DNA from 3 places in the Micromonospora sp. NPDC051141 genome. Region 3 is predicted to be linked to each of the others. Evidence: riboswitches for the same ligand, from Rfam matches in the RefSeq annotation. Region 3 holds a riboswitch; each other region holds the start of a gene.
The links. Region 3 has a riboswitch for cobalamin ahead of bluB (5,6-dimethylbenzimidazole synthase). Riboswitches for the same ligand answer to the same signal wherever they lie in the genome.
Positions count from the first base shown of each region.

Region 1: it holds a riboswitch for cobalamin, as region 3 does, so the genes downstream of both, ACIA6B_RS24760 (acyl-CoA thioesterase) here and bluB (5,6-dimethylbenzimidazole synthase) in region 3, are expected to answer to the same signal.
Region 2: it holds a riboswitch for cobalamin, as region 3 does, so the genes downstream of both, ACIA6B_RS24795 (peptidase) here and bluB (5,6-dimethylbenzimidazole synthase) in region 3, are expected to answer to the same signal.

Region 1 is NZ_JBITFD010000014.1:91,611-94,875, reverse strand. It holds gene ACIA6B_RS24770 (ABC transporter ATP-binding protein) at 1-511, shown strand, start outside; gene ACIA6B_RS24765 (ECF transporter S component) at 508-1,404, shown strand; cobalamin riboswitch at 1,467-1,614, shown strand; gene ACIA6B_RS24760 (acyl-CoA thioesterase) at 1,821-2,267, shown strand; gene ACIA6B_RS24755 (LysE family translocator) at 2,271-2,894, shown strand; gene ACIA6B_RS24750 (superoxide dismutase) at 2,988-3,257, opposite strand; gene ACIA6B_RS24745 (superoxide dismutase) at 3,265-3,265, opposite strand, start outside.
Region 2 is NZ_JBITFD010000014.1:99,724-102,988, reverse strand. It holds gene ACIA6B_RS24805 (hypothetical protein) at 1-225, opposite strand, end outside; partial or broken gene ACIA6B_RS24800 (5-methyltetrahydropteroyltriglutamate--homocysteine S-methyltransferase) at 422-922, shown strand; cobalamin riboswitch at 1,176-1,311, shown strand; gene ACIA6B_RS24795 (peptidase) at 1,410-2,465, shown strand; gene ACIA6B_RS24790 (hypothetical protein) at 2,500-2,985, shown strand; cobalamin riboswitch at 3,060-3,208, shown strand.
Region 3 is NZ_JBITFD010000020.1:31,921-35,185, reverse strand. It holds gene cobN (cobaltochelatase subunit CobN) at 1-519, opposite strand, end outside; cobalamin riboswitch at 855-984, opposite strand; gene bluB (5,6-dimethylbenzimidazole synthase) at 1,181-1,822, opposite strand; cobalamin riboswitch at 1,856-2,059, opposite strand; gene ACIA6B_RS29355 (cation:proton antiporter) at 2,395-3,265, shown strand, end outside.

The DNA of each region.
Region 1 (3,265 bases), on a different contig from region 3:
GGACCTGCTCTACCTGGAGACGGTGGACGCCGAATGCGACCAGGCCGACCGGGAGAGCGACGCACCCACCGGCACCTGCCGAACCCTCCTCGACCAGCTCGTCCCCGACCTGCCCGGCGACCGGCACCCCCGCGACCTGTCCGAGGGACAACGACTGGCCCTCGCGCTGTCCGTCCAGCTCACCGCCGCCCCACCGGTGATCCTGCTCGACGAACCCACCCGCGGCCTGGACTACCACGCCAAGAAACAGTTCGGCACGCTCATACGGCAGCTGACCGCCGCCGGCCGGAGCGTGGTGCTGGCCACCCACGACGTCGAACTCGTCGCGACAATGGCCGACCAGGTGATCGTGATGGCCGACGGGGAGATCGTCGCCGAGGGCAGCACCGCGGAGGTCATGCTCGCCTCACCGGCCTTCGCGCCCCAGGTCGCCAAGGTCCTCGCACCGCAACCGTGGCTGACCGTGGACCAGGTGGCCACCGCGCTTCGCCCTGCCGGAGCGCCGACATGAGCGTGCTGCGGGTCGCGCCGCGCACCGCCGTGGTGCTGACGCTCGCCTCGGCCGCCGCGCTGGCCACCTTCACCTGGCCGTTCTTCGTCCCCGCGCAGCCCGAGACCACCGCCCGCACCGGTGAGGCGCCGCTGGTCTTCGTCATCATGCTGCCGGTGCTCGTGGCGCTCGTCCTGGCCGAACTCAGCTCCGGCGGCATCGACAGCAAAGCCCTGGCGATGCTCGGCGTGCTCGCCGCCGTCAACGCCGCGCTGCGTCCCCTCGGCGCCGGTACCGCCGGCATCGAAACCGTCTTCTTCCTGCTCGTCCTCGCCGGCCGGGTCTTCGGCCCCGGCTTCGGGTTCCTGCTCGGCTCCACCTCGCTGTTCGCCTCCGCCCTACTCACCGCCGGGGTCGGACCGTGGCTGCCGTTCCAGATGCTGTGCGCCTCGTGGATCGGCCTCGGCGCCGGACTGCTGCCGTCCCGACTGCGCGGCCGGGCCGAAACCGCCGTGCTCGCCGGATACGGGGCGCTCGCCGCCTACGGCTACGGCCTGCTGATGAACCTGTGGTTCTGGCCGTTCAGCACCGGCGCGGACACCCAACTGTCCTACCTGCCGGGCGCCCCGGTGCTGGAGAACCTGCACCGCCTGGCCGTGTTCAGCGCCGTCACCTCCACCTTCGGCTGGGACACCGGCCGGGCAATCACCACCGCCGTGGCGATCATCCTCGCCGGCCCTGCCGTGCTCGCCGCGCTACGCCGCGCCGCCCGGAAGGCGGCCTTCGGCGCACCGATCACCTTCGCCGCACCCGAGCCGCTCCCGGTAAAGCCCGTCGCACCCGACCCGCAAACGGGCGTTCACGGCGCCCAGGGAGATACCTCACACCAGCCCTCGCGACCACCCCAGCCATGACCGGCGGCGGGATACGCTGCCGGACGGCGCTGGTTCGCCCGGCCAGACCCGGCCGAGTGTCGTAAGAGGGAACCCGGTGGAAATCCGGGACTGCCCCGCAGCGGTGAGTGGGAACGACCGCCGTCAACGAAGCACTGGGTTTCACCGCCTGGGAAGCGACGGCCAGTAGGAGACCGGCGACCCCGGCCACGCCCACGAGTCCGAAGACCTGCCCGCGCCGCGCACACAACCGTCTGCGCTGCCGTCGGCTCCGCGGGAGGGCTGCACGGGTGGCACGCCGCGCCGGACGCGGTTGGCCCCCGCCAGCGTACTCACGGCCCCGGCGGTGTGGCCCCGAGGGACGGACTACCACCGTGCACGACACCACCATCGCCGGCCGGGCGCCGTCGGCGTCGCACCTGACGCTGTCGCAGATCATGGACCAGCACCACACCAACCTGATGGGCACGGTCCATGGCGGCCGGATCCTCAACCTCATCGACTCCGTCGCCGGTGTAGTCGCCGCCCGGCACTCCGACGGACCGGCCGTCACCGCCGCCATCGACGAGACCGCCTTCCTGCGCGCGGTACGCGTCGGCGACGTCGTCCACGTCGACGCCCGGATCACCTGGGCCGGCCGCAGTTCCATGGAGGTCGCGGTCAAGGTCACCGCCGACCGGTGGGACCGGGCCGTACCCCCCGTCGACGTGGCCACCGCCCACCTGGTCATGGTCGCCATCGACGACGACGGCCAAACCCGGACCGTCCCACCGCTGCTGCCCCAGACCGACGGCGACCGGCGCCGCTACCGCGAGGCGCAGATCCGCCGACAGCACAGACTCGCCCTGCGCCAGGCACTACTCGACGGCGCCGGGGAGGGCTGAAACATGCTCGGACTGTCCACAGCGACGCTCGCCGGCTACCTCGCCGCGATCGTCGTCCTCATGGTCACCCCCGGCCCGGACATGATGTTCGTCCTGGCCAACGCCACCCGCTACGGCACCCGAGCCGGGATGGTCGCCGCGCTCGGCGTCGCCGCCGGGGAGACCGTGCACGTCACGGCGGTCGTCGGCGGCCTCGCCACCGTGATCTCGGCTTCGCCGCTGCTGTTCACCGCCATCCGATGGGCCGGCGCGGCATACCTGATCATCCTCGGCGTGCGGACGCTACGCAGCGCCCACAATTCCAGCGCCACCGCAGCGCGGTCCGACGACCGGGACGGGCGGGCGTTCCTGCGCGGACTGGTGACCAACCTGCTCAATCCGAAAATGATCCTGTTCAGCGTGGCGTTCCTGCCCCAGTTCGTCCACCCGGGAGCGGGGAACACCACCGCGCAGCTGATCCTGCTCGGTGCGCTCTTCGTGGCCGTGCAACTCGCCGTCGACATCGCGCTGGGCGCCGGCGCCGGGCGGCTCGCCGGCCGGCTGGCCAGTGGCCGCTGGTCGCGCCGGATCAACCGGGTATGTGCCGTGGCGTTCGTCGCGCTCGGACTACGGCTGGCGACCGGCTGACACCCCGACCCGCCCGACGACGCGATCCTGGCGCTTCGCCCCGGCCGTGTAAGGCCGGGGCGGGACGCTCCTCCGCGCGCGGAGGAGCCGACCTCAGGGTCTCTCGGATGGTCGGTCGTCCGCGGTCGCGGCGACCAGCAGGGACAACTCTCGCATCAGGTCGTCCATGGACTGGCCGCTGCCGGCCCGCACAAGGCCGAGGGCCAGATCGGCAAGCAGATAGAAGCCGAGCGTGCGGGCCCGCTCGCCGGGGAACGCGGCGAGGAGTTCCTCGGCGCCGTCAAGGTCACCGCGGTGCTTCGCGGCGATAACCCCGGCGGCGCGTTGGACCAGTTCGGCCGCGGCGGGGGTGGCTGCGGTCACGCCGGGAT
Region 2 (3,265 bases), on a different contig from region 3:
GCGCTCGCACATGCAGTGCGTCGGGTCCGCCTCGGCGACGATCGCCTCGATCCGCGCCAGGCGGGCCCGTGTCTGACGCAACTCGTGCTCCAACCGGTTGGCCCGGGCGGCGGTCGCGCCGACCTGCCTGCGGGAGGCGTCCAGTCGCTCGAAGTCCTCCGGCCGCATGGCGGTCCACTCGCTGCCGTCCACCACGAACGTCACCCTGTCGATCTTCTGACCCACCGGTTCCCCTCCGCCGTCGCAGGCCTGTGCCCGATGTCGCGACGCTACTCGGTCGCGCATCGACGATGCGGCAGCGAACGCCGCTCCCGAGGGCCGGGCAGGTCTGCCCACAGCACCTGTCGGGCGCATACGATGGGCGACGGCCCTCGACTGGTCCACCTACGCCCAGTCGCTGACCGACCGTTCGGTCAAGGGCATGCTCACCGGTCCGGTGACGATCCTGGCCTGGTCGTTCGTCCGGACCGACCAACCACTGGGCGACACCGCGGACCAGGTCGCGCTGGCGCTGCGGGAAGAGTGCCGGGACCTGGAGGCAGCAGGCATCCGGATCATCCAGGTCGACGCGCCGGCGATCCTGGAGACTCTGCCGCTGCGGCGGGCCGACCAGATGGCCTACCTGGACTGGGCGGTCGGTGCGTTCCGGCTGGCCACCTGCGGGTTCGCCGACGGCACGCAGATCCACACCCACCTGTGCTATTCGGAGGTCGGTGAGGTCATCACCGCCATCGACGCCCTCGACGCCGACGTCGCCAGCATCGAGGTGTCCCGGTCGAAGATGGAGGTCCTCGACGATCTCGCCGCGATCGGCTACCAGCGCGGTGTCGGGCCCGGGGTGTGGGAGATCCATTCGCCCCGGGTGCCGTCCCGGGGCGAGGTCGTGGACGCGCTGCTGCGGGCGGCGGCGGTCCCCGCGCAGCGGCTGTGGGTCAACCCCGACTACGGGCTGAAGACCCGCGGCTACCCGGAGTCGAGGCGTCGCTGGAACACCTGGTCACTGCGGCGGTCGAGGTACGCGGCAGCTAACCGGCGCGCCGGGTGGAGTGGCGGCCCGCTCCACCCGGCCCGCGGCACCGGCCGATCCCCACGCGCGGCGAGCAGACGGCGGTTACTGTCCGCTGACGGCCGACGACGGATTGACATGGGTGGTCGCGGCCAGCCAGACTGTCGCCACAACTTAACCAAACGCGCGTCCGTGCGGGGGAAGTCCGGTCGAAGTCCGGCGCTGGCCCGCAACGGTAGGCCGTCCGAGGTGGCAAGTCACCCGGCGGTGAGCCCGAATACCCGGCGTACGCGCGCATCCGCTCCCCCACCCGTCGTGGCCCACGGGTCGGAGTCCCGGTCGACTCCGCGTACCGCCGGTCGGCCGGGTTTCTGACGACCGCCGGGCCGGAAAGGCGCTTCCGATGGTCGTCCGCCTGAGCCGGCATCCCCTGCTCGCCCTGTTCTGCGGCGTACTCGCCGCCCTCACCCTCGCCGCCCCCGCATCCGCCGTGACCGGACGGGTAGCCGCCGTCCCCGGCCCGAACCGGCCGGAGGCCGCCGCCGGGTGGCTGGCCCGGCAACTCGTCGACGGAGAACGCTTCGAGGTGGTCTTCGACGGCGTCGCGTACCCGGACCAGGGGCTGACCCTGGACGCGGTGTTCGCCTTCGCCGCCGCCGGTGTCGCCGACGACTCCGCCGCGCGGGCCCTGGCCTGGGTCACCCGACCCGACGTCCGGGACGGTTACCTCGGCGACGGCGCCGCCGAGGCGTACGCCGGGGCGACCGCCAAGCTGGCCCTCGCCGTCGAGGTCCGCAGCGGGAACCCGACCGACGTCGGCGGGGTCGACCTGATCGCCCGGTTGCGGTCGCTCCAGGCGCCCACCGGGCGATTCTCCGACCGGTCGGCCTACGGCGACTACAGCAACGCCTTCAGCCAGTCCTTCGCCCTACTCGCCCTGGATCGCACCTCGCAGGGTGCGCCACCGGTAGCGGCTGCATGGCTGGCCGGCACCCGGTGTCCCGACGGGGGCTACCCGGTGCTGCCCGCCCAACCGACGTGCCACTCCGATGTGGACGCTACCGCCCTGGTTGTGCAGGCGCTGCGGGCCACCGGCCGCCGAGCCGACGCCGCCGCCGGGTTGCGCTGGCTGGTCTCGGTGCAGCGACCCGACGGTGGCTTCGCCAATGCGGACGGCGTCCCGAACGCCAACAGCACCGGCCTCGCCGCGCAGGCACTGCGCGCCGCCGGCCGGCCGCTGGCCTGGGCCCGGGCGCACCGGTTCCTGGCCGGGCTGCAGGTCGGTTGCGCGTCGACGCCAGACCGGCGGGGCGCGGTCGACTTCGACGGCGGCGCGTTCGACCCGGACACCGCCGCCCGCGCCACCGCCCAGGCCGTCCTCGGCCTCACCGGCACCGGCTACGCCGACCTGTCGGCCGCCGGCGCCGCCCCCGGCGCACCCGTCCTCGCCTGCCCGTAAGCGCCCTGCCATCCGACCACCTTCAGGAGGATCCGTGTCCCTTCGTCCATCCACCATCCGGGCCCGGCTCGCCGGTCTGCTGACCGCCGCGCTGGCCGCCGTCGCCCTGACCGCCGTCGAGCCCGCGCCGCAGGCCGCGCAGGCCGCGGCCTGCACCGGCACCTCGGGGGTCACCGTCGTCGTCGACTACGCCGCCCTCGGCGGCGGCATCCAGGTCGGCTGTGCTCCCGGCGACCCGGCGACCGGGATCGCTGCTCTGCAGGGTGCCGGGTTCACGGTCACCGGCACCCAGCGCTGGGGGCTGGCGTTCGTCTGTCGGATCAACGGCAAGCCGACCGCCGCGACGGACCCGTGCGTCAACACCCCACCGGCCACCGCCTACTGGTCGTACTGGCATGCGCCGCACGGCGGCCCCTGGTCCTACAGCTCCTCCGGCGCGGCCAGCTACAACCCCGCCCCGGGCAGCGTTGAGGGCTGGTCGTTCGGCGCCGGCGCCGCACCGGGCATCACCGCCCCCTGATGAGCCGCGCCAGGGCGGTGACCGGCATCGCAGCGGGTCCCGGTCACCGCCCTGGCGCCGGACGGCGTCCGGGCGGTACGGTGACCGCACCCGGTGTACGCCGGGGACACAACTGCATACGTCCCGTGTGGGGGGAAGCCGGTAGAAGCCGGCGCTGACCCGCAACCGTGAGCGAGAGCCTTCTCGCGAGCCGGAACGCCTCGCCTGGGACGAGCGGCTTCCACTGTCGAGGTCTACAGGGTGAAGTCCGGGCCGCCGAGGTCCGATTCCACCCCGCTCA
Region 3 (3,265 bases):
GGCGAGCACGTCGACGAAGCCGGTGTTGCCGGCCAGCGCGTGCGCCCGGTAGAAGACGATCCCCACGGTGGGCCGGCCGGGCACGATCTCCGGATCGCCGTGCACGCCGTAGGCCGGGGTGGGCACGGGCGGGGCGAAGCCCTCGCCGGTGAGCAGCACCCGGTCGGCCAGGAACCGGGCCAGCCGGCCCAGGTTCGCCGGGCCGCCCTCGACCAGGTACGCGAGCGCCTGGGTGACCACACCGGACGGCACGGTGGAGACCGCCATCAGCTCCGCGTCGGGCAGCGCCTCACCGCCGAGCACCACCGTGGGGACGCCGCCGGCCAGCACGGCGGCCAGCCCGTCCGGCCACGTCTGCCGGCCGCCGAGCAGGCGTACGACGGCGAGATCGACGCCGTCGACGAGCGCGGGCACCGCGTCGGCGGCGACCCGTGCGGGGTTGGCGAGCCGGTAGTCGGCGTCGCTGGCGCGGGCGGCCAACAGGTCGGTGTCGGCGGTGGAGAGCAACAGGATGCGCACGGGAAACTCCGGAGAGTGACGCTCGGGGTCGCACGGAGGCGACCGGGGCGAAGCGGGAGGGGAGCGGCGTCAGCGGGTGCGGCGACCCGCGGCGCGACTCACCGGGACGCGGGTCGGCGAGCGGTCAACGCCGGCGGCAGGCGCCCCGACCGAAGGGGTCCACGGTCCCGGGTGCGCCGGCGCGGGGCATGCCGGCACGACCGGCGCCCTGCCGGGCGACGGGTGCGGCGGAGCGTCCACCGTGCGGGTCATGACGATGATCGTCGATGAAAGAGATGCCGTGCGTCATCGGGTCCTCCTCGGGTGTCCACGCCCTGGGGTACGTCCGACGGCCGAAGTATCCTGGCTTCCGGATCGACGCTCTCCCCCGGCCTTCCAGCCGCACGCACACGGCCGTGACTCGCGAGGGGGGATCGCTCCCCGGTGACAGTGGCGGGACCGCGCCGGAATCGCACCGGCTTCCTTCACTGCCGTCAGGCCGCGAATGCTGCCACACCTTCCGACCCCGGGTCAACGCCCCTCCCGCCAGGGGTGGGCGCGATCGCGCCATCGAAATGCGTTGATCGGTTTCTCCGGATGGGACGCCGTCACGATCACCCGGGCCGGTGACCCTGCCGCGCGATGCCGGCCGGGCCACCGGCCCCGACCCGGTGGACCGACGTCAGCCGGTGACCGATCCGGGGTTCCAGCGGTCGTGGTGGATCGCCGCGCCCAGGGGGCGGCGACGACGCCAGCCGTGCCGTTCGAGATCGGGCACCGCTTCGAGGTGGGTGACGGGGCCGAGGCAGAGCCAGGCGACGGGTCGGATGCCCGCGGGAATGGCGAGCAACCGCTGGAGGAACCGCTCGCGGTAGAACGACACCCAGCCGACGCCGAGGTTCTCGGCGGCGGCGGCCAGCCAGAGGTTCTGGATGGCCAGGCACACGGAGTACAGGCCGGCGTCGGCGATGGCGTGCCGGCCCAGGACCGCGGGGCCGCCACGGTCGGGGTCGTAGGTCACCACGATCGACAGCGTGGACTCCATGATCCCGTCGATCTTGATGCGGGAGAACCGCTGGGCCGCCTCGGCGTCGAGAGTGGCGGCGAACGTGTCACGCTCGGCCCGGACGTGCCGGTGGAACGCTTCGCGCAGGTCCCGGTCACGGACCAGGATGAAATCCCACGGCTGGGACAGTCCGACACTGGGCGCGGCGTGCGCCGCGGCCAGGACCCGGTCGAGGACACCGGGGTCGAGGGGCTCGCCGGTGAACTGGCCGCGGACGTCGCGGCGACGGTGGATCACGTCGTAGATGTCGCTGATCATGGGCAGGCTCCCGCTGCGCTCATGCCCCACCCGGTGGGGCCGATGACGCGAGGCCGGTCTTCGGACTCCCAGATCAACACCGGTCCGCCCGCCTTCCCAGCCGGTTCGGCCAGTGACTGCGCACACGTGCGCGTGGGCGGCAGTTCCCTGGTTACCGCGGCGGGCCCGTGCCGGAGTCACACCGGCTTCCCGATTCTCCCCACCACCGGGTGGGGCACCTCGCAACAGTTCGTGCCGCCCGGCACAATACCCTGATCGAGGACCGCGCCCGTGGCGGGATGGAGACTCACAAGCGGTCATCCGGCGGCTTACCTCTCCGCACGTTCCGACAGCACGATCCGCGCGCCCCGAGAACGCGTCGGCCGCCTTCCCGCGAGCTTTCCCGATCCGGCTGTCCGATGTCTTGAGTGATCTCAACGAATTTGGGAAGGTCGATTCGTTGGCGACAGTCAATCCGGGAGTGGTGCTTCGTCGACCGGCTGACGCCACGGCCCACACCGACGCCGCGGCGGGTCGGCTCCGCCACGGCGTTTCCCGGCCGCGTCCGCGCGCCCGCACCGAAAGGACTCCTGGTGGCCGTACCGGTCGCACCTCTCGGCACCCATCCGCTACTGATCTTCCTGCTCCAGGTGGGCATCCTGCTGGCCGCCGCCATCGCGCTCGGGCGCCTCGCGGTACGCGCGGGCATGCCCTCGCTGGTCGGTGAACTGACCGCGGGCGTGGTGCTCGGTCCGTCGGTCCTGGGCGCGGCCGTGCCCGACCTGTCCCGGTGGCTGTTCCCCCAGCAGCCCGAACAACTGCACCTGCTCGACGCGGTCGGTCAACTCGGCGTGCTTCTGCTGGTCGGCCTCACCGGCATGCACCTGGACCTCGGGCAGCTACGCCGCGCCGGTGGCGCGGCCGCCCGGGTCAGCATCGGAGGACTCGTCGTCCCCCTGGCGCTCGGCGTCGGCCTGGGACTGCTCCTCCCGTCCAGCGTGCTCCCGGCCGGCACCGACCGCCCGGTCTTCGCCCTGTTCCTCGCGGTGGCGATGGGTGTCAGTGCCATCCCGGTCATCGCCAAGACCCTGTGGGAGATGCGACTGCTGCACCGCGACATCGGCCACCTGATCATGAGCGCGGCCATCGTGGACGACGTTGTCGGCTGGCTGCTGCTCTCGGTCGTGGCCGCGATGGCAGCCGGCAGTCTCGGCGGCCTCGACATCGCCCTCGCGGTCGGCACCGTGGCCCTCGTCGTCGTGGTCGCCCTCTGGCTCGCCCGGCCGCTCGTCGGCGCGCTGCTGCGGCGGGTACGAGCGGGTGGAGAGCATGGTCCGACCGCCGCGTCGGTCGTGGTGATCCTGCTGCTGTTCGCCGCCGCCACCCACGCGCTGCACCTGGAGCCGGTCTTCGGCGCCTTCGTCGGCGGTCTGGTGATCAACGGCTGCGCCGGCCTGGACCGGA